3 regions of the Psychromonas sp. MME2 genome follow, and region 2 is predicted to be linked to each of the others. Evidence: predicted binding sites of a transcription regulator. Region 2 holds the regulator's gene; each other region holds the start of a gene.
What was found. The regulator MetJ, encoded in region 2, represses methionine synthesis genes. The targets are predictions, from matches to a motif close to TAGACGTCTAGACGTCTA.
Positions count from the first base shown of each region.

Region 1: a site for MetJ is predicted at 6,312-6,329, ahead of metK (methionine adenosyltransferase). Genes of this name have one in related genera too.
Region 3: a site for MetJ is predicted at 3,494-3,511, ahead of metN (methionine ABC transporter ATP-binding protein MetN). Genes of this name have one in related genera too.

Region 1 is NZ_JBEWXI010000003.1:151,135-158,796, forward strand. Features, by position in the region: partial or broken gene purH (bifunctional phosphoribosylaminoimidazolecarboxamide formyltransferase/IMP cyclohydrolase) at 1-1,313, opposite strand, end outside; gene hemE (uroporphyrinogen decarboxylase) at 1,657-2,721, opposite strand; gene nudC (NAD(+) diphosphatase) at 2,817-3,629, opposite strand; gene rsd (sigma D regulator) at 3,808-4,281, shown strand; gene AB1A03_RS05740 (DUF3802 family protein) at 4,360-4,704, opposite strand; gene AB1A03_RS05745 (peptidoglycan DD-metalloendopeptidase family protein) at 4,771-6,129, opposite strand; gene metK (methionine adenosyltransferase) at 6,372-7,520, shown strand; gene AB1A03_RS05755 (SprT family zinc-dependent metalloprotease) at 7,541-7,662, shown strand, end outside.
Region 2 is NZ_JBEWXI010000002.1:176,082-183,743, reverse strand. Features, by position in the region: gene AB1A03_RS01195 (lysophospholipid acyltransferase family protein) at 1-451, opposite strand, end outside; gene AB1A03_RS01190 (beta-ketoacyl synthase chain length factor) at 433-1,155, opposite strand; gene AB1A03_RS01185 (hypothetical protein) at 1,384-2,001, shown strand; gene AB1A03_RS01180 (methyltransferase) at 1,896-2,450, shown strand; gene metJ (met regulon transcriptional regulator MetJ) at 2,575-2,847, shown strand; gene AB1A03_RS01170 (GGDEF domain-containing protein) at 2,869-4,647, opposite strand; gene AB1A03_RS01165 (MCP four helix bundle domain-containing protein) at 5,027-5,965, shown strand; gene AB1A03_RS01160 (methyl-accepting chemotaxis protein) at 5,992-6,645, shown strand; gene AB1A03_RS01155 (hypothetical protein) at 6,867-7,232, shown strand; gene AB1A03_RS01150 (MFS transporter) at 7,437-7,662, shown strand, end outside.
Region 3 is NZ_JBEWXI010000010.1:111,890-119,551, forward strand. Features, by position in the region: gene AB1A03_RS09010 (efflux RND transporter permease subunit) at 1-2,050, opposite strand, end outside; gene AB1A03_RS09015 (efflux RND transporter periplasmic adaptor subunit) at 2,047-3,093, opposite strand; gene metN (methionine ABC transporter ATP-binding protein MetN) at 3,603-4,637, shown strand; gene AB1A03_RS09025 (methionine ABC transporter permease) at 4,627-5,313, shown strand; gene AB1A03_RS09030 (MetQ/NlpA family lipoprotein) at 5,372-6,196, shown strand; gene AB1A03_RS09035 (MGH1-like glycoside hydrolase domain-containing protein) at 6,463-7,662, opposite strand, start outside.

The DNA of each region.
Region 1 (7,662 bases), on a different contig from region 2:
TTTTTTACATAAACGATAGCATTTGATTTAACAAATTTAGCGACTTTCCAGCTAAATAGTAGATCTTTTAATTCTGCTTCCGTTGGTTGACGTTTCGTCACCACTTGCAAATCATCTAGGCCGACCATACCTTGATCGCGATCTTGTACCAATAAACCACCATTCACACGTTTAATATCAAACTCAGTGGTTTTACTCGCCCATTCACCGCACTCTAGTAGACGTAAGTTTTTCTTCGCAGCAACAATTTGTGCCGCTTCAGAGCTCACTTTAGGGGCAATAATCACTTCCACAAATTGACGAGAAACAATCGCTTCGGCAGTATCTGCATCCAATTCACGGTTGAAGGCAATAATGCCACCGAAGGCAGAAGTTGGATCGGTCTTATAAGCACCTTCATAGGCATCTAGGATATTATCACCGATTGCCACACCACAAGGGTTAGCATGTTTAACGATCACACAAGCTGGCTCTGCAAACTCTTTAACACACTCAAGGGCGGCGTCAGTATCGGCAATGTTGTTATAAGATAACGCTTTACCTTGCAGTTGTGTTGCGGTTGCAACGGATGCTTCTTGGATATTAGTCTCAACATAAAATGCAGCATCTTGATGACCATTTTCACCGTAACGCATATCTTGTTTTTTGTTGAATTGCATGTTGAAAGTACGTGGGAATTTAGACTCTTCATCACCTTCTTTATTTTCGCCGTAACTTGGTACCATAGTACCAAAGTAGTTAGCAATCATGCCGTCATATTGAGCAGTATGCTCATAGGCAGCAATCGCTAAATCAAAACGCGTTTTGTAAAGTAAACTGCCGTCATTTTCATTCATTTCATCAAGAATACGCGAGTAATCACTTGCATTAACGACGATTGCCACATCTTTATGGTTTTTAGCCGCAGCGCGAACCATCGTTGGACCGCCAATATCAATATTTTCAATTGCATCTTCTAAAGAACAATCTAGGCGAGCCACGGTTTGTGCAAATGGATAAAGATTCACCACAACCATATCAATGGCAATAATGTCATTTTCTGACATGATCGCTTCATCAATACCACGACGTGCAAGAATACCGCCATGAATTTTTGGATGAAGGGTTTTAACACGCCCGTCCATCATCTCAGGAAAACCAGTATAATCAGATACTTCCGTTACTTTTATGCCATGATCAGCAAGTAGTTTACAGGTTCCACCCGTAGAGAGAATATCGACGCCTTTGGCCGCTAACTCTCTTGCAAACTCAACAATGCCAGATTTATCTGAAACACTTAATAACGCTCGTTTAATCGGTCGGCTACTTTCCATTTTATTACTCATTCCTCGGTTGATGAATTAATAAGCAAAACCATGCATTGGTTTTTCAACTTATAAAAAAATTCTTTGGACTAGGATCGCTATTCTACCCGAAAACGATGGCAATTTGAGCGTTTATAATGAAAAAAATTCGCTTTTTATTGTGTCGTGATACTGACTACTTAAGTTGCGCTTTAAAATGGTATTTTCCTAGCAATTTATAATGGGCATTTATAACGAGTGCAAGGCTGTAAATAGGGGGATGGCAATGGTTAGATTGTAACAAAAGAGTAATCGATAACGTTAAGCGGTAACAATGCCGTTACCAAAACAAATGGTAACGGCTATCAAAAGATTAAAGGTGGTAAGGCTGACTCAATTCATGCACGGCATCGACAAATACTTTGGCATTTTCTGGTGGAACATCCAAATGAATACCATGCCCTAAATTAAATACGTGGCCACTGCCATTGCCAAAACCTTTTAAAATTTCAGCAACTTCTTGACGGATGCGTTGTGGGGATGCATATAACATGGATGGATCCATATTGCCTTGTAGCGCAACACGAGAACCAACTCTTGCTTTAGCTTCAGCCATATCAATAGTCCAGTCAAGGCCAATACCATCACACCCAGTATCTGCGATAGACTCTAACCACTGCCCACCATTTTTAGTAAACAAGGTAACCGGTATTTTTTTGCCTTCATAATTTCTTATCAAGCCCGCAACGATTTTCGCCATATATTGTAGTGAAAAATCTTTATAATCTCGCGGTGACAAAACGCCGCCCCAAGTATCAAAAATCATCACTGACTGTGCGCCAGCCGCTATTTGACCATTTAAATAGGCGATAACAGAATCGGCTAATTTATCTAGCAGGGTATGTAATATTTGTGGCTCAGAAAATGCCATTTTTTTAATTTTAGTAAATGCCTTAGAGCTTCCCCCTTCCACCATGTAAGTCGCTAATGTCCACGGACTACCTGAAAAACCAATCAGTGGAACTTCACCTTTTAACTCACGACGGATGGTGCGCACCGCGTTCATAACGTACTGCAATTCACCTTCAGGATCTGGCATGATTAAATGGTCGACATCTTTTTTACAACGAATAGGGCGTTCGAATTTAGGCCCCTCTCCCTCTGAAAAATAGAGCCCCAGCCCCATCGCATCAGGAATCGTTAATATATCTGAAAATAAAATAGCGGCATCGAGTTCAAAACGGCGTAATGGTTGCAATGTCACTTCACAGGCAAGATCAGCATTGCGACATAGCGACATGAAATCGCCAGCTTCTGCTCGTGTTGCTTTATATTCAGGCAAATATCTCCCCGCTTGGCGCATCATCCAAACAGGTGTTTTATCGACAGGTTGCTTTAATAACGCACGAATATAGCGATCATTTTTTAATTCAGTCATACAACTTTTATTCCATTATAAAATTGGATTTAATATTTTCGAGATGTTAACACTTTTAACATCTTTTTTTACAAAAAATCAAGAAATCGATAACGCTAATCAATATCCGTAATTATCTTTGTAATTAATTTTCTTGCTAACGTCCCTGTATTAGGTAGTTCAGGCAAATTATCAATATCGTACCAGTCAGCACTACAAAGCTCTTTAGGGTCAATATTAATGTCACCTGAAGCATAATCTGCTATATATCCAACCATTAATGAATGGGGAAAAGGCCAAGGTTGACTGGTGACATATTGAATGTTTTTAATTTTTATTCCCGACTCCTCATAAACTTCACGTTCTACGCAAGTTTCGAGTGTTTCCCCTGCTTCAACAAACCCGGCCAAGACCGTATAAACAGGGTTGTTATCATTCTTATGACGTTGATGCAGGGCTAATAAAATCTGTTTTTGTTTACGAATGCCAACAATAATACACGGAGAAACGCGAGGATAACAACGGTGTTCGCAGTGATAACACTTCATGGCAATTTCCCAATGAATCGCACTCATCTTTTCACCACAATGGCCACAATATTGGTGGGTTTTATAAAAATGCGCAACCTGAAATGCCCTCCCTGCTATATCAAACAAAAGATCATCAACTCGCCCAAGCAGGAAGCGTAAATTCGAATATTCACCTAGGCCAACATCTAATTTTTCCTGAAGATGAACTAAATAGCATGGACTAGACTGATAGCTGCCGATATTGACTCTATCAGCAACGAGTTGTTCTGAAAATGGCAAATCATCAAGATTTCCATAGGGGATAAAATCGCCCTGTGGCTGTAAAATAATTTCATTATGAGCAACAATAAACCACCATGCATTTTGCTGATAATCTATCTTTGATTTAACTGGTTTCATCTCCCCTCCCCTTGACGAATTTAACTCAATTAGTGCCTGCTAAATTTTAACAGGTAGCAGCTTACATCACAGTTATACAGGAAGATTATCATGATATTCAAATTGAAGTTGACGCTAACTTAATTTTTGTTTACTTTCGCTGTTAAAACTTATTACATAATCTATTTAAGGCTGTCATATGCTAACCAAATTAGAACAAGCAAAAGAAGAATGGGGTGGCACACTTGCAGTTATTGATAAGTGGCTTGAAGAGCGCCAAAGCTTAGTTGTTTTATATTGCGAACTAGCGGGATTACCGCCTTATCAGCAAGAGACTCGTAGCTTACCTACACAAGAGAAAATAACGCAATTTTGTCAAATGTTACTCGACTATGCATCGAAGGGCCATTTTGAAATTTACGAGCAAATTATTCTGCAATGTAAATTAGATGGTGAAGAAAATTTAAAAATTGCTCAAGAGCTCTATTCGCGCATCACCACGACGACGGATACGGCATTAAATTTCAATGATAAATATGCAGAAGCAAAGGGTGATAAAAACTTACTCGACTTTGACCAAGATTTGTCGGAATTAGGCCAAGTTATGGAGAGCCGTTTTGAGCGTGAAGACCAACTACTTGAAGTGGTACATTTACACCACACGCTTGCCTAGCTGTTGTTCATATAAGCAAAAACCAATCTTTTCTACATTGGTTTTTGCTCTTCCGTTCAATAATAACCGACCTGCTACCTAAGGCAAATCCATTACCTGCGAATCTAAACTATTTTTTATCAATAAAAAATACTCTTTGATAAAATCAATCTGCGTTCTGTTGGCTGGCTTATTCCAACGTTGTCCTAATATTTGTTCTAGGTCATCAACCAACTTATCGCCTTCTGCAACCACAGTGAGGCGCGTTTCATTACTCAAGTGCGGTTGCTGTTGGCAAAAGCATAACAACATATCAACGACTTGATCTGAGACGATATCTGCGATGATATCACCTTCCTCTGAATTAATTTGACCTTCAAAAATATCTAGGTTGTCAGCAAAATAACCAACACATGCCTTGTAAGCATCACTTTCTAATAACATAATGATCTACCCTGAAATTAATGATTGCTATATAAAATAATAGTACGACTTAAGCAACTCGTGCAATTAAATGGATGCTAAACCCAACTCTTTTAAAAATAGGTCTCTTCGTTGCTCAAATACCTTCATCTGTTTTTTAGGTACCTCTTGAGATAACGGTAAATCGACACGCATAGCATCAACGGGTCTGTTGTAGACATGGAATTCGTAATGCAAATGAGGTCCGGTTGAACGGCCTGTATTACCACTTTTAGCAACTAACTCTCCCATTTTAACATGCTGCCCTTTATGCACATATATTTTACTTAAATGTAAAAAGCGCGTGGTGTATTTACGTCCAAGTTTTATCACCACATAGTTACCAGCAGCAGCATGATACCCCACTCGCTCGACAACGCCATCGCCAATTGAGTAGACTTTTGTACCAGTTGGCACGGCAAAATCGGTACCATTATGGGGTCTGACTTTTTTCGTTACAGGGTGTAAACGTTTTGGATTAAAGTTGGAGCTAATACGATATTTTTGCTTAAGTGGTACACGTTTATAAGCTTTATTCAAACCGCGTCCCTGTTGATCGTAATAACGCCCATCTTCATTAAGGAATGCCGTATAGGTTTGTCGACGGGTGTTGATGATAACCGCTAGCACTTCACTATCTAAGCTATACTGACCATCGATATACTGCTTAGATACCAACACATTAAAGGTATCTCCTGCTTGCAGCTGACGGCGAAAATCAATCCGGTCCTGTAGTGCATCTGATATCTGTTGAATCTGCCCTGAGGTCAGCCCTGCATCTATTGCATTATTATAAAAACTACCTGTTATTGACCCTTCATATGAACTATTTTGCCACTCACCTTGTTTCGTTTCTAACAGGGCAACATACTCATTATCCTTAAGTGTAAAGGTCAATGTATTAGCCAGATCAATAATGACCTTCAAAGCCATTAATTTATTATCAGGCGAAATTAGTAAGTAAATTTGCTGACCAGGTAATAAGTTATCTAAACGTAAATACTGTCTATCGACCTCAAGGAGTTCTTGTAGTAATGCCGCTGACAACCCCTCTTTTTCAAATATCGCACTAAGTGTATCGCCCTTTTCTATTTCAATTTGTACTTCTCTATAACCGAGCGGATTTGGCAGTGTATCAACATATTCCGCAGCCACTCCTTCAGCGGGCTCTAAACTTGCCTTGGTTTGTAATTTTGTTGAGCTAGGCTCGGCAACATTTTGACTAATAGATGGCAATTTCAATTGTCTTTTAATACTTTTGTCTTTAACCCTTTGCATCGGCATAAAAGAAATGACCAATAAAAAAACAAACAATATAATTAAAGCAAAAAAATGTTTTTTTGGTAAGTTATTGATAAATGAAACAAATGAAAGTAAAAATGCTTTTAGGCGGATAAAAAAAGTCATATATAGAACTCAAGAGCTAAAATGAATACAGCCGAAATAGAAAAATGAGGCGCTAGTATATACCCATGATACTTCAAGATGCAAAGTCAACAAGAAAAAGTGTTGGCGTAAAATAACCAAGCGCTTCATCCTATTCGTGAAGTTAAATAAAAGGGTGTTTTTCATCACAGAAAAATGTATTATAGACGTCTAGATGTAAAAACATCTAAAATAATTACACTCATCTCATTTTAGGAGTCCATATGTCACGTGACTTATTCACTTCAGAATCCGTTTCTGAAGGTCATCCAGATAAAATCGCCGATCAAATTTCCGATGCGGTACTTGATGCCATTTTAAAACAAGATAAAAAAGCACGTGTTGCCTGTGAAACCTATGTCAAAACAGGTATGGTGATGGTGGGTGGTGAAATCACTACCGATGCATGGGTTGATATTGAAGAGATCACTCGTAACACGGTACGTGATATTGGTTACACCAGCTCTGAAATGGGATTTGATGCCGATTCTTGTGCAGTCCTTAACGTAGTGGGTAAACAGTCGCCTGATATTAATCAAGGTGTTGATCGTAGTGATCCACATGAGCAAGGAGCCGGCGATCAGGGACTTATGTTTGGTTATGCAACCAATGAAACAGAAGTCTATATGCCAGCCCCTATCACTTATGCTCACCGTTTAGTGAAACGCCAAGCAGAAGTTCGCAAAAATCAAACATTGCCATGGCTGCGTCCTGACGCAAAAAGCCAAGTAACCTTTGCCTATGATAATGGCAAAATTGTTGGTATCGATGCCGTCGTATTATCCACACAGCACTCTGAAGGTATTAAGCAATCTGATTTGATTGAAGCGGTAATGGAAGAGATCATCAAACCTGTATTACCAGCAGATCTATTAACAGAGCAGACTAAATACTTCATAAACCCAACGGGTCGTTTTGTTATTGGTGGCCCTGTTGGCGACTGTGGTTTAACTGGACGTAAAATTATCGTTGATACTTACGGTGGTACTGCGCGACATGGCGGCGGTGCATTCTCTGGTAAAGATCCTTCTAAGGTTGACCGTAGTGCTGCTTATGCTGCACGTTATGTTGCCAAGAATATCGTTGCGGCTGGTCTTGCGGATCGTTGTGAAATACAAGTTTCCTATGCTATTGGTGTTGCAGAGCCGACCTCAATTAGTGTTGAGACTTTCGGCACAGAAAAAGTGAAGAAAGAGCTGATCATTCAACTTATCCGTGAACATTTTGATTTACGCCCATACGGGTTAATCGAAATGTTAGATCTTATCCAGCCAATTTACCAAGCGACGGCAGCCTATGGTCACTTTGGTCGAAATGAGTTTCCTTGGGAAGCACTGAATAAAGTTGAAGATCTGAAAGCTGCCGCATTTTAAGAGAGATAACCAACTCTTTTATGGTCAGTAACGAAGATAAAAAAGCACTGCAAGTTAAAGGTGAAACATGTTTCATTTTAGCTGAGTGCTTTTTTAATCGCTCTTTTCAGCGCCCAAGTTACCTCTTTAATCAACGAGGAAA
Region 2 (7,662 bases):
GTTCGATTAACTCTTGTGCGCCGTTGTTGGGAATATATCCCGCTGATTTAACTACGCCTTTCATAAAGGGGTTATGCCAAATTGCAGCTTTCACTAAACAGTCGCATTGCTTTAGGCGGGAGGCGATCAGTACGTAATCAATTAAGCTAGGGTGATTCGCTATAAGCAAACAATTTTTATCTAATTGTAACTTTTCAGCACCTTCAATACGGTAATCAAGCGCACCGAGAAAGCGCATGGTGTCACAGAAAAGCGAAAATGCGCGCTGAATTATTTTTTGTACTTGTAACTCTCGTTGACTGACTTCTTTGATGGAAAAGGTTAATAGAGGAAAGATAATAAAGGTAAGCGTCAGTCCGCCCAAACCAAATAAGCTAAAACAGAAAGCCGTCGCGAAAATACGCCATAATTTATTAATACGTTGGTAGAGTGTCACAATTGTTTCGTCCAAATCCATTTTTTATGATTACTTTTAATTTCCATGTTGCGCATTGTTAAAAGAAAATCTATGACATTAAACGCCTGTGGGTATTCTTCTCGCTGATTTTGTTGATTTTGTTGATAACTGATCGAAACGTCCCGCCCAGATTGTAACAACATGGCGAACGCATAGCTTGGGTATTGCTGAGTCTCATATTGTTGATATAACGCGGGTAACATTTCATCAAAATCAACGAGTAAGACCGTATGTTGTGGGTTTTCCGCAAGGTAACAGTAGGCCTCAATAATGGCACTTGTGAGGCTATTATCTGACGCGGTTATTGATGTCACAGGCGCGGTGCAATGGCTAGCGATGGTGAATAAACCCGCCGCGGTATTATGTACCGATTGCGAAAAAGCCATCGGTGAAGCATCTTCGCCTTTAATGATATCTTCAAGTAAAGCGACTGTCCGAGAGAGTTCTGCATGGCGGCTAGAGAAAACAATATAGTCGATCTGCGCTTCTTGAGAGAGTTGTAGGGCAGTTTGTACCGCTATTTTACTTAAACGACTCATGCGTCGACGCATCATCGGCGGAATTAAATTATCTGCAACGCTCTCGGTTGTCGTTGGCCAGCGTTTGTTTTTATCTAGCCATGTTTGCCAATCTTTCCTGTTATTTACTCCTGGAGCTAATGCGAGCCAAGCTTTTATATTAAATTCGATATCATCCATAAATCTTATTCTTTGTTTTAATGACGAGTTACAAGCTGTAGCATAGCAAGGTAGTAAATCTACCATCAATCATGCATTGCTACTCGCGATATGATCAAAAAAAGATTAATTGCTGCTGATACTGTTACTTTGCCAATAAAAACATACAATAACCCTACTCGTAGCAGTTGAATTACGATTCATTAACGAAATAACAGACAAATTAATAGATTAAATAATAGGGGCGTCATGATTGATTTTTCTAAGGATCCATTAACGGCATTACAAGCAAAAAATGAAGCACAAAAATTGGCCTTTTCCCCAATTGTTTTTCATGCTGCTCGCACGTTACGAGATCTCGGCATTTTAACGGTATTAGATAACGCTCAGTCACAAGGGTTAAGTGCGACAGAAATAAGTCGGCAAACGAATGTTTCTGAATATGGCGTAAAAGTGTTATTAGAAATGGCATTAAGTGCCCATATCGTTACATGGGAGAAACCCAATTACGTTATTGCTAACCTAGGGTATTTCCTATTACACGACAAAATGACGCGTATTAACTTAGATTTCACGGCGGATGTTTGTTATGCCGCGATGATGCATTTAACCGAATCGATACAAAAGGGCGTTCCTGCGGGTTTAAAGGAGCTGGGTAATTGGGCAAACATTTATGAAGGTTTATCCATTTTGCCTGGGAAAGCGAAAAAAGCTGGTTTGAATTCGACCATTTCTACTCAGATAGAGCTTTCCCTATTCTTTTGCAAACCATATTTAAAGATAAACCTAAGCGTATCTTTGATATTGGCGGCAACACCGGGAGATGGTCTTTACAATGCGTTAATTATGATAGTGATGTCGAAATGACGATTATTGATTTGCCACAGCAGATTGAAATGGCGATGAAAAACGTAAAAGCACAAGGTTTTGCAGATCGCATAAAAGGTTACCCCATGAATATGCTCGATAAACACCTCGCTTTACCAACGGGCGCTGATATTTGGTGGATGAGTCAATTTCTAGATTGTTTTTCTCCTATGGAGATACTTAGTATTTTACAACGAGTACGTAATGCCATGAGTAAACAGGCTAAATTGTATATTTTAGAGCTGTTCTGTGATGCTCAGAAATATGAAGCGGCAACATTAAGCTTAAATGCAACGTCATTATATTTTACCTGTCTTGCTAATGGGAATAGTCGCTTTTATCGCAGTGAAGATTTCTTGGAGATAGTTGAGGCCGCAGGATTTGTTGTGGTGAAACGTAGTGATGATATCGGTTTGGGGCATACCCTGCTTGAGTTACAGGTAAATTAATGGGGAAAATTTCTCATTCTCTGCTGTTGAACCACATGGCGGACATCTAGCCATCTTGATGTGCGGATTGCCAAAAATCACAACACACGTTAAAATGCCCCATAAAAACTATGGGGTCTTAAACATGTCTACAAAATGGAACGGTGAATACATCAGCCCTTATGCTGAACACGGTAAAAAAAGTGAGCAAGTTAAAAAGGTAACCGTCTCAATTCCCACCAAAGTTTTGAAAATACTGACCGATGAGCGAACGCGTCGTCAAGTAAACAACCTGCGCCATGCAACCAATAGCGAATTGCTTTGTGAAGCATTTTTGCATGCCTATACGGGGCAGCCTTTGCCGAAAGATGAAGACCTAGATAAAAATCAAGATGCAGATAAAGTAACAACTGAATAATAATGTTCCATATTTAAAAAACTAGCTCGCTTTATCTCGTCGTTGATTGTCTGTTGCTATGTCGTTGTAGACAAATAGAGAATTACCTTTCATTTTTTTAGCCATTGATTTCGCGTATGTGGTTAATACGGCAACATCGTGATGCGTTTTACAAATGGGCGGTGGTAAACTTACGCAACCTATGGATAAACTCAAAAGCGGGTGGAATTGTTTATTACCTTCGCGATCTTCACCTAATATTCCGCCCTTTAGTAGATCTTCTGGTTGGTAGCGATCGCGAACCCAGTTAGCGAACTTGTTGAGTATTTTCTGGCATTTTTTTTGCCAAGAATCAGAGGATAGAATTAAAATAAAATCATCTCCACCAATGTGGCCAATAAAGTCATCACGATCAGTAATAACCTCTCTTAAAATATCTGCAACGCCAAGGATTATTTGGTCACCTTTTTCATAACCATAATAGTCATTGTATGGCTTGAAATGGTCTAGATCGATGTAACAGACCGCAACGGGTATTTGCTCTTTAATCCGTAGATCTAATCTTTTACTGATGGGGACATTACCAGGTAACAAAGTGAGTGGATTGGCATAGCGCGCATTATCGATTTGTAGATTAGTGATCTCCTTAAGAAGGTCAATAATGGAGCCAACGCCTTGGTATTCTCCATTACTTACAATAATAAATTCCAGTGCTTTTTTACTTCTAACTTGATCGCTAATTAACATACTGGCTTGTTCAATCGGTAAATTATTCTCTAATATCAGAACATGCCGATCAACGAGCGATGTTATTTTGTTTTTGCCTGATAATTCTCGCCCGTATTTTGAAAAAAATAAATTTGTTAGGCTGTTACGGCGAATTAAGCCAATCGGTATATTATTATCAAGCACTGGAATGCTATCTAAGTCTGGTGCTTGCTTAAACAAATCCGCACACGTTTCTACACTTGTTGAAACGTTAATTGCATCGATATATTGCAATAAATCACCGACTTTTTTTGATGAAATAAGCCTGTTTTTACTTCTTTTGGTGACTCGCCTATCACTGAAAAAATGGTTCTCTACCTTTTGGATGGGGAGCGGCTCTGGGTGACTAAAATAATAACCTTGGCAAAATGGTAAGCCAATTTTTTCTATAAATTGAAATTCATCGACTGTTTCAATACCCTCGGCAATCACCTTACAATCTAGCTCTTGAGCAATATTTTTTATCGAGCGTACAAATTGCTGTTTTACTTTATCGTTATCAATATCACACATAAAGTGGCGATCAATTTTAACAAAATCGGGGCGCAACTCATACCACATACGAAGTCCAGAGTAACCCGAGCCTAAATCATCCATGGCAATTTCAAAGCCCATCTCCTTATAATGCTTTAATGCATCTCGAACTAGTTCATAATTCTCTAAGGGACTGTGTTCAGTTAATTCAATGACGACACGGGAAGGCGGGAAGCCTATTTTTTCCAGTAATTTTAATGTTTGGCCTGATTTGAAGTTAGGTTGGAAGAGCGTTTCTGGGCTCGCATTAAGAAATAGCTTCCCGGGGAGGTCAAGTTTTTTGAATTGCAGAATTGATAACTCGCGACATAAAAACTCCAATTCGACTAATCTGCCTTGTTGTTTGGCCTCTGCAAATAGCGCCACTGGTGAATGCAATGTACCTCCTAACGGCCCCCGTATTAAGGCCTCATATCCAAAAATACTACGTTCCGCATTTTCAATAATGGGTTGAAAAACAACGCTAAGATTTTTATTTTGAATGATAGAGTCCAGTGAAATCGTCGTTAAATTTTGCATATTTAGTCTTCATTAAATAGGTTAGATTCGAGATTTTTACTCATTTTATTTGGCTCTCTTTAGCTAACCTTTAAAGGTTATAAGGTATTGTAAATAAAGTGTTAAATCGATAAGTGATATCCCTGTAAAGCGTTTAAGATAAGGTTTGTTTGTGACGTTTTTATGACAATTGCTGGTATCGCAATCAATTTGCTTCTCTATTTGAACATGGTTTGATTAATGTCATTTTATGGGTTATTCCCTTAATTCTTTTCGTATAAGAATTTATTCATTTCCGTGAAAATTTAATTATTTATTTATCTTTTCTTAATAAAAAACAATTACTTTAAATAATTCAGTTGGTTATTAAAGTACATTTTTGATTAAGGTGAATAAAATAATGAAGTTAAAAGTTAAACATAAATTAATCCTACTAACTTGTATTCCCATTTTCATTACGATTTTTTTTATCACGATTATGTTTCACTCTTCTAATGTATTGATTAAAAATACAGAGGATGTGATATCTAAACGCTTACTGCCTATTATTCAATTAAACGAAATAGTGACGCTTTACTCGACCAATATTGTCGATTTGGCGCATAAGACGCGTGCACAAATGTTGCTCTGGAGCGAAGCTGATGAGCAAATAAAAAGTGCCCAAAAAACATTGCAAATAAGTTGGCAACAATATTTAAGTAGTGAATTATCAGAGCAAGAAAAAATATTGATAGAAGGCAATCAGGGCGCTTTTGAATCGGCACAAAATACGATTCTCAAGTTGCAAGGTTTTATTGAAGCACAATCGAGTTATGCAATGAGTGATTTTGTCGATCTTGAGCTTTATAGTGGTATTGAGCCAATCACAACACTCTTAAAAGCGTTGATTAAGCAGCAGAAAATCATAGCAGATGAGACACTGCAAGAGGCTCAGCAATATAGTGCCACTATTAAACAGTGGCTTGGTATTATTGCTATTAGTGTTGCTCTTGTTGCTCTAATGTTGGGCTGGTGGCTCGTTTGGGGTGTGAATCGTCGCCTCGATAAGATGCTCAATATTATTACGCAGATTGAATCGAGTAACAATTTATCACTGCAGCTAGATATGCCGCAAGGAGACGAATTTGGGGATATCGGTAGGCGTTTTGATCGTATGATCCGCTCCTTTGCCGTTATTATCGAAAGTATACAAGAAAACTCCGCCCATTTAGCGACGGAATCACAGCAATTGGTTGCTATTAATCGTAGCAATGAAGCGCAGTTACTTGCCCAGCAGGTAGAGTTGCAATCGACAATTAGCAGTGTCGATAGTTTGAATGAAGCAAGTTTGCTTCATTAGATGACTTACAGGTTACTAATGGTGCTGTGATCGATGCCAATGGTAAGGCGCATGATTGTAATCAAACGGTCAAAGAGACGGTCGCCGCTATTATGGATGTGGCACTATTGGTGAAGGATAATAGTGACAATATGACACATTTACTTACTAGCAGTAAGCAAATTGGCAAAGTCACCGAGGTGATTCAATCTATTGCTGAGCAAACTAACTTGTTGGCCTTAAATGCAGCGATTGAAGCCGCTAGGGCTGGAGAGCATGGGCGAGGCTTTGCCGTTGTTGCTGATGAAGTGCGCCAGTTAGCCACTAAAACGACCCATTCCATTAAAGATATTCAAGCTATCATTGCCAGTATTCAAAAAAATACAAAAATCTGTTATCAGTTGATGTGTGAGGGAGAAAAAGCGAGTGATAACGCAGTTTTAAAAGCGGAAGCAGCAAGTCAACTACTGTTACAGATCACCCATATTTTCGATAAAATTGCCGTGCAAACGAATACGATTAGTGAACGGTCCCAATTTCAAATGGAAGTGGTCAGTGGAGTAAAGAAAAATATTAATAATACCGAACAATTAGCTGGCTTATCGGCGAAAATGTCTACAGATGGATTGAACTACAGCGGTGAAATGGTCTCGCGTGTTGAACAAATTAATGCGCAGTTAAGGATATTTAGCACGGTGTAAGGTTAACTATCTGATTTTACATACTAGTTAGTGTCTGAGGCTAAGCCCGTACAGTATTGGCTAAGCCTCTCAGGAAAATATTTTTAGTTAATATTTGCTAATTCTCTGTGACTCTTCCTATACTGATTAAAGATTAAATAATAACTGTTATCAATACGATGACTTGAGGTATCACTCATTTCTCAGTTGAAGCGTTTTTTAACTAATCGGGAGGGGAAATAATGTTGTCGAAGCCAGTTTATGAACTTATTCCTTATGCCTATTTGAGTATAGGTGGTGTGAGTGCCATCTCTATCGATAGCATACTGGGGCTTTTCTCGGGTATAGCTCTTTATGGATTAGGGGCTTTAGTGTGGATGATGCGATTTCATTATAGGCATCCTGCAAAAGCAAATTTTTATCGACGCGGGACGCTTCTACCTGAAGCAATTTATGAATTTAAACCCTTTATACTTTTAGCTTGTTCACTTTTTTTATTTGCATTTTATATCACGCCTTGGGCGATTGGGGGCGGTTTCGCTCTCGTTGCACATAGTTTTTATATCCTATTGAAGCGTTACCAGAACCGCACCTATGTAAGAGTTTAGTCCCGACATTAGCGCTATGCATGACACATTGTGGCTATTATTAAATGGGGTGCGGGCTTTAGCCCGCCATTTGCTACTGTGTGTAGAGAGTATCCATCTTTATTTAATCATAACGGCTTAAATTTGCCCGTTTCGTAATAATAATATGAAGATCACTGCAAATAGACTTATGATATGGCTCTGTTCTCTTTGTGGCTGCTTTTTATGAATAACGCTTCTTCACAAACATCTTCAAAAATGGTCTCAAAAAGTCACTTTTTGGGTATTTTTTCAATTGTCTTTTTACCGATGTTATTAGCAGCGATAGACCAAACCTTACTTTCCACGGCGACACCTGCCATTGCTAAGGAGTTGGGTGGGATCCAATCCGCCTCTTGGATCATGATTGGTTATCTGCTTGCGACGGCGGCGTCCGTTCCCATTTATGGGT
Region 3 (7,662 bases), on a different contig from region 2:
ACGCGAGCGCATAAGTATAGAGTGCATCATAATCCTCGCCCTGCACCACGAAGGCAACAGGCTCACTAGAGTTACCGCCCATACCAGGTACGTAAGGGTGAACTTGTACATCCGTTATATCATGGGTTAATGATCTAATTTTATCAACGACAGAAGCGGCGCTCATGGTGCGATCTGCCCAATCTTTCAAACGGATAATAAAGTAGCCTTGGTGGTCTGCCCATGAACCAAATGCAGGTGCAGAATAATTAAGAGAATCAATAGGGCCATCATCAGTGGCAAGTGGCAATAATTTTGAATTGATTTGTTCCATACTTTTTATCATTCTATCGTAGCTAGTCGCTTCTGTGCCGCCGACATAAATATTAATCACACCTCTGTCTTCGGTGGGGGCTAATGCTAATTGCTGTGCTTGATAACTGTAAAAAAGTGCGACAAAACAGAGTAGCATTACCATGAACGAGAGGTAATGTCGTTTAAGTAAAAAATGTAATGTCAGACGATATAAACGGCCTAACACTAACATCGCCTTATCGATAATGGCGCATAATTTACTTGGCTGGGCGGAATAGAGGGGGCTTGCTAATATTTTTTCAGCGAGTACAGGCACAATTGTTAATGCCAATATAGATGAAATAATAATTGCTGCAGAAAGTAGTACCGCAAATTCAGTGAAGAGTTCTCCAATTTTTCCATCCATGAAAATGAGTGGCAAAAATACCATTACTAATACCACCGTGGTTGCAATCACAGCGAAGTTTAGTTCTTTGGCACCTTTAAAGGCTGCTATCATTGGTGATTCACCGAGCTGCCGATGACGGATAATGTTTTCAACAACGACAATCGCATCATCGACTACCAGCCCAATCGCTAAAATTAACGCCATTAAGGTTACTAGGTTAATGCTGTATCCAAATAGGTAAGCAACAGAAAAGGCCGCAACTAAGGAAATGGGAACCGTTAGCGCCGGAATAATGGTGGTGGCAAGTCGGCCTAAAAATAGGTATAGCACTGCAATCACTAACAACGCGGTGATCAGTAATGTTTGATAAACTTCTTTTATTGCGGCGTCAATGAATACGGTACTATCATAATCAACCTGTAACGTTGTTCCTTCTGGTAAGAAGTTTTGCAAATGGGTTAACTCTTGCTTCACTGCTTTAGAGACATCCAGCGGGTTGGCTTGTGACATCGCGATTATGCCCAAACCGAGACTGTCGATATTATTCGCTTTAAATGTAGTGGTTTCCTGCTTTGCACCGACATAAATATTGGCCACGTCGGATAAGAAAACAGCGCTACCGCCAATCTCAGTCACTTTAAGGTTATAAAAATCCTCAGCGTGTTGATATAAACGTTCCATACGTACAACAAGGTTAAGGCTATCATTACGCACATAGCCCGCAGGTAGTTGTATGTTTTCTTCCTGTAATGCATGGGTAATATCATTCGTTGTTAACCCCCGTGCAGCTAATTCAATGGGGTTAAGCTCGATATATAAAACGCGTTCTACACCACCGGACATATTTATCGTACTCACACCCGGTAATAAACTTAATCGTTCGACTAAAACGCGCTCGGCATAATCACTTAATGCAACACGATCTATTTTGCTGCTGGTTAGATTCAGCCACATCATCGGCGCACCATCACTGTCGTTTTTACGTACTACGGGTTCATCTACATCATCTGGTAAACGATTTCGTGCTCGATTGACTGCATCACGAACATCACTGACGGCTTCAATCATGTCATGACCTTGCTTAAATGCGATGTTAATACCAGACCAGCCATCCCACGACGATGACCAGATATAGTCAATCCCGTCTATTCCACTGAGCTCATTTTCAATCGGTTTTGTTATTTGTGTTTCAACGATAGACGAAGCACTTCCTCTATAGGGGGTGCCAATTGAAACGATTGGACTTTCGATATCTGGCATTTCACGAACTGGTAATAAGTCAAAACCTACCATTCCAAATAGCACTAATAAAATGCTTAATACAATTGCCGAAATAGGCCTATACATTGCAAAATCAGAGATTCTCATGATTTTATAACAACTTTTGCGCCATCCTGCAGTTTGACTGTGCCTTTATAAACAATGCTATCGTTAGGTGATAAACCCGTTAATGCTTGTACTTTTTTGCCATTTCGCTCACCCAGTGTCACTTCTACTTTTTCTGCGATATTGTTGGCGATACGGTAGACAAAGCGTTGGTGTCCTTGATAAACGATTGATTGCAGTGGTATCAATAACTCTGCAGGTTTATTGAGCAGGATGTCAGCCGTCACCAAACTACCCGGTGTCAGTGCCATGTCACTATTATCAATGTTAAATTGAAGGTAAACATTGAGGTTATGATTTTTTACGCGACTATCGATACTGCTTAGTATGGCTATTTTATCTTCAGCAGTTAGTTCTGTGCTGCTGATTTTAACTTGTTGTTTTTCTTTTAGTAAATTAATGTGGCGAGCTGCGATAGGTACGTTAAGACGTAATTGTGACGCATCATCAAGGGTGGTTAATACCGTATTCGGTGTAACCAATTGACCGCGACTTAAATCAACTAAGCCTAGTTTCCCAGAAAAGGGTGCTACGATGGTTTTATCTTGTAAAGCTGCTTTTGCTAATGACAATTCGGCTTGTTGAATAAGCCATTGTGTTTCAGCACTTTCTAGTGTTGCTTGTGTTACCGCCCCGGTTTTAAAAAGGGCCCGATAGTTGTTATATTGGCGTTGGTAGTCAACTAAGCGCGCCTGCTCACGATTGACAACAGCAAGTTGGTGGCGATCATCGAGTTCCACCATCACACTGCCTTTTTCTATCATTTGACCAGATTTAACATGAATCGATTTTATTTTCCCTTCGGATTCAGGTTTAACCTCGATGGAATTAATCGCAAATACCGTCCCTAATAGGGGGACTTTTTCATGTAATACCTGTTTATCAACGCGTACGACTTCCACGGAATGTGTTGGCGAAGCGGTGTTGGTTTGCTTGTTTTTATTTTCACCATCTTGGTTATTGATAAGGGTCCATCCTATTAAAAACAATGCGATTATCACTGTTAATAAAAGGTATTTTTTCATGCTTTGCTCTTGCTGTTTATAAATGATGCTTAGCGATAGCCCGGTTAATGTAATGGGGGGATGCTAAGTAGAAAATTGAGTGAAATATAAAAGGTATTTCTCTGCCTTTATGTTATCTCAAAGGGGGGATTTATAGAAGTAAAATAGTGTCCTGAACAGAGATTCCCATCTTACCTCGGTATGCCTTGTCAGTGGCAATCATCCATTTATTTCCCTCACTTAAATTGGTCATATCGTTAAAGGCATGACTACTATTAACCCGCGACTGTTTAATAAATGTGAAGCAAACATCACTGATTGTAATGCTCGATGTTACTGCCCATAAAAAGATCATCAAGTAAAAGGGCGTTGCGTCCATGAAATTATAAAATTTTACTTAGTTGCTAAGCATTGATTGACTTGGACGTCTAGACGTCTTACTATCGGTTTTTATTTATGTACTCATGTCCCGCTTTGCGATGATGACAAACATAACAGTAATCGACTCTTAATTAAATTCAGGACATTTGATGATAGAAATAAAAAGTGTAAATAAAGTTTTTTATCAGGGAGATAAAGCTATCCATGCGCTTAGCGATATTAATCTTAATATCGCTGAAGGTTGTATATATGGCGTTATTGGCTCCTCTGGTGCAGGTAAAAGTACTTTAATTCGTTGTGTGAATTTATTAGAGCGGCCAAGTAGTGGTCAGGTTATCGTCGATGGGATTGATTTAACTGCACTTTCTAATCAGCAATTGACATTAACGCGTCGTAAAATAGGCATGATATTTCAACATTTTAACCTGCTTTCATCATGTACTGTTTTTGATAATATTAGCCTCCCTTTAAAATTGGCGGGGGTAAATAAAAAAACGATAAAGGCTAAGGTCGAGAGCCTGTTGGCGCTGGTGGGGCTGAGTGATAAGCGTGATACCTATCCTGCTAATTTAAGTGGAGGGCAAAAACAACGTGTTGCGATTGCCCGCGCTTTAGCCTCTGATCCTAAAGTATTACTTTGCGATGAGGCAACCAGTGCGCTTGATCCCGCGACGACACAGTCCATATTAGAGCTTCTTAAAAAGATCAATAAAGAATTAAACCTGACTATTTTACTCATCACGCATGAGATGGCCGTGGTCAAAGGAATTTGTAGTGAAGTTGCCATTATTGGCGGTGGCAAATTAGTTGAACAGGGCGCGGTTGGCGATATTTTCGCCCACCCAAAAAGTGCTTTAGCACGTGATTTTATTCGTTCGACATTAGATTTTTCGATACCTATCGATTACAGCGAACGCCTATTAGCAGCTCGTACTGAAAATAGTTACCCATTAGTCCGTTTAGAATTTACAGGCGCTTCCGTTGATGCGCCATTGATCAGCCAAGTTGCGCGACTATTTAATATTGATATTAGTATTCTTAGTTCAAATATGGATTACGTTGGTGGGGTTAAATTTGGTCTTATGTTAGCGGAATTTTTCGGCACAGAAGAAGATGCAGATAAAGCAATCGCTTTTCTTAAAGAGCACAACATAGAAATAGAGGTATTAGGATATGTCGCTTGATTCAATTTTTAGCTGGTGGGCTAACAATGATCGCCTTATCGCACTATTAGTGGACGCGCTAGGGCAAACATTAGCCATGGTGTTTACTTCTGGATTCGTGGGTTTTTTATTTGGTATTCCGCTCGGTATTTTATTACATTTAAGTAAAAAATCAGGCCTATTAGAAAATCATGCGCTTAATAAAATATTGTCAACCGTGGTTAATATGGGGCGTTCTATCCCCTTTATTATTTTGTTGGTCGCTATTATTCCGTTTACTCGTTTTCTGGTTGGTAGCTCAATTGGCACGGCAGCGGCGATTGTCCCTCTCACTATTGCTGCGATTCCATTCATTGCGCGTCTTGTTGAAGGGGCGTTACTTGAGGTGCCGTCGGGGTTGATTGAAGCAGCTCAGGCGATGGGCGCTAAACCTGCGCAGATTATCACTAAAGTACTATTACCAGAGGCGCTTCCCGGTATCATTAATGCAGCGACGATCACCCTCGTTACGTTAGTAGGTTATTCGGCGATGGCGGGAACGGTTGGTGGCGGTGGCCTTGGTGACGTTGGTATTCGTTACGGTTACCAACGCTTTGATGGCTCAGTGATGCTGATAACCGTTGTTATTTTGGTGATTTTGGTACAACTCATTCAATCTGTCGGTGATTATTTAGTTAAGCATGTTGATCATCGCTAAGCGCTTTTATTACAACTAAAACTACAAAAATAGGGTATACCCTAAAAGGAGCAACACTATGAATTTTAATCTTAAAAGCATTTTTACCGTGCTAGGTTTAGCATCGACATTAGCACTTACGGGATGTGGCGAGAAAGAGTCGGCAGAGCCCGTGGTCGATCATTCTAAAATTACGGTGGGGGTTATTGCTGGCTCAGAGGCACAAGTTGCAGAAGTGGCAGCAAAAGTGGCCAAGGAGAAATATGGTTTAGACGTTAAACTAATTATTTTTTCTGATTATATTACGCCCAATGCAGCATTAGATGAAGGTTCAATTGATGTTAATGCATTTCAACATAAACCTTATCTTGATCAGCAAATTAAAGATCGTGGTTACAAATTTGCGGTGGCGGGTAATACCTTCGTTTACCCTATTGCGGGTTATACAAACAAAATCAAATCACTCGATGAATTAATTGAAGGTGACAAAATTGCAGTGCCAAGTGATCCAAGTAATTTAGCGCGTTCTTTGATGTTGCTTGAGCAACAAGGATTGCTTAAATTGAAAGAGGATGCGGATTTAACTGCAACCGTACTTGATATCGTAAGTAGCCCTAAAAATTTGAAAATTATTGAGCTAGAAGCGGCACAACTACCGCGTGCTCTTGATGATGTTAGTATCGCAATTATCAACACAACCTATGCAAGTAGTATTGATCTAAATCCTACTGACGATGGTCTTTTCGTTGAAGATAAAGAGTCTCCTTATGTTAACTTAATTGTGGCACGTGAAGACAATCTAACTGCTGAAAATGTACAAAACTTTGTTAAGGCGTACCAGTCAGAAGAAGTTTATCAAGCGGCACTCGCAACATTCAAAGGTGGTGTTGTTAAAGGTTGGTAGTTTTTTTCGTTTCTTTTAAAGCGACCTAAATACGATGACAATTTAAAAGGCCCAGTGAATTCGCTGGGCTTTTTTGATCTGTTTTATCATCGCTATATAGTGATTATACCAATTCCGATAAATAGCTGATCTATTTTACTGGTTAAAACAACTTACTGCTGCGTTGTAATTTTCGCAAAGGGAATAACCATTTACGTCAAATTACGCCTTGAATTAAGCTGTTTTTCCTGCGCAAAATCTAGATCACATACTTACCGGAATTGGTATTATTTTGCTAACGGTTTCACGGCTTGAATGCGAATTGTTGCGACATCGAATTTATTTACGTGACCATTTTGACCGCCACTCTCTATATAGCTTGTATTACTTGCTAGGTAGCTCATATTGTAGAAGTCCGTTACGGCTAATGAATAGATGCCAATGCTAAGATGAGCGGCCAGCGGGGTTGAGTAAACGAGAGGTTTTTTAGCCTCTTCAATGAGCGCATGAGGCATCTGAATAACGCCCTCTGCAACCACATCACCAAGACTATTTTTAACTTGTAGCCATTTCACCCCATTAGTAATTCCAAGGTTAATCGCATTAAAGTTATTATGGTAGTGCAGCTGAATGGCATAATTACCATCCATTGTTATGGCGATATTATTAACCTCTAGGGTGTCGTTCAATGCCCCCCAATTGTTGAGATATGGTTGGCTGATAAACTCATCGGCAGCTGTAATATTGATGTTTGATATCACGCGCTTATCGCTAACTGAAATATTTTGGGCCGAGGCAAAACAGACGGGGGCACTGTGGTGAGAGTAATTATTGCTTGCGTTATAAACGGCCTCTATAGCGTAACAATTACCTTGATTATTTTCAGAAGTGTTTGTGTCCGTTACAATTCCTTGTTCGACATCAGTTTTTATAAGAACGCCGTTACAATATAGGTTATAGGTAATATCTCCCTTCTGTGTATCACTAAACTCTACGGCAAGTTGACCATTATCTTGACTAAATACGCCTGTTATTAGCGGTTCTTTCGGTGCAAATACGGCAGGGTCGTCGGTACTGAGTGGATCTGCGGTTACCTTGGTTATTGCACTGCTGCCAGCAACGATATCAGCTAAGGTGATGACCAGATTATTCGTTTCAACAAGATCGGCCCAAGCAATAAACTGATCGGTTATATGACCGTTGACAGTAACACCTTGTACTGTGTAATAGCCCGTTTCTTCGGATGTTTGTGGTAACTCTATTTGCAGATTCACGACTTTATTTTGCAGCCTTAACCCTTGTAATTTTATATTGCTAGCATCTGCAAATTGTTGTTGACGTAGCTTAGTCGTAATAAATGGTTTTAAGTTAATGCCTTGATCGCTAGTCGTCACCCCAAATACATTTTCGATTACCATGCCAACATAGGCAGCAACCGACCAAAGTTGACGTTGTGAGTTAATCACAGGGCCAGACAATTCTGGGTG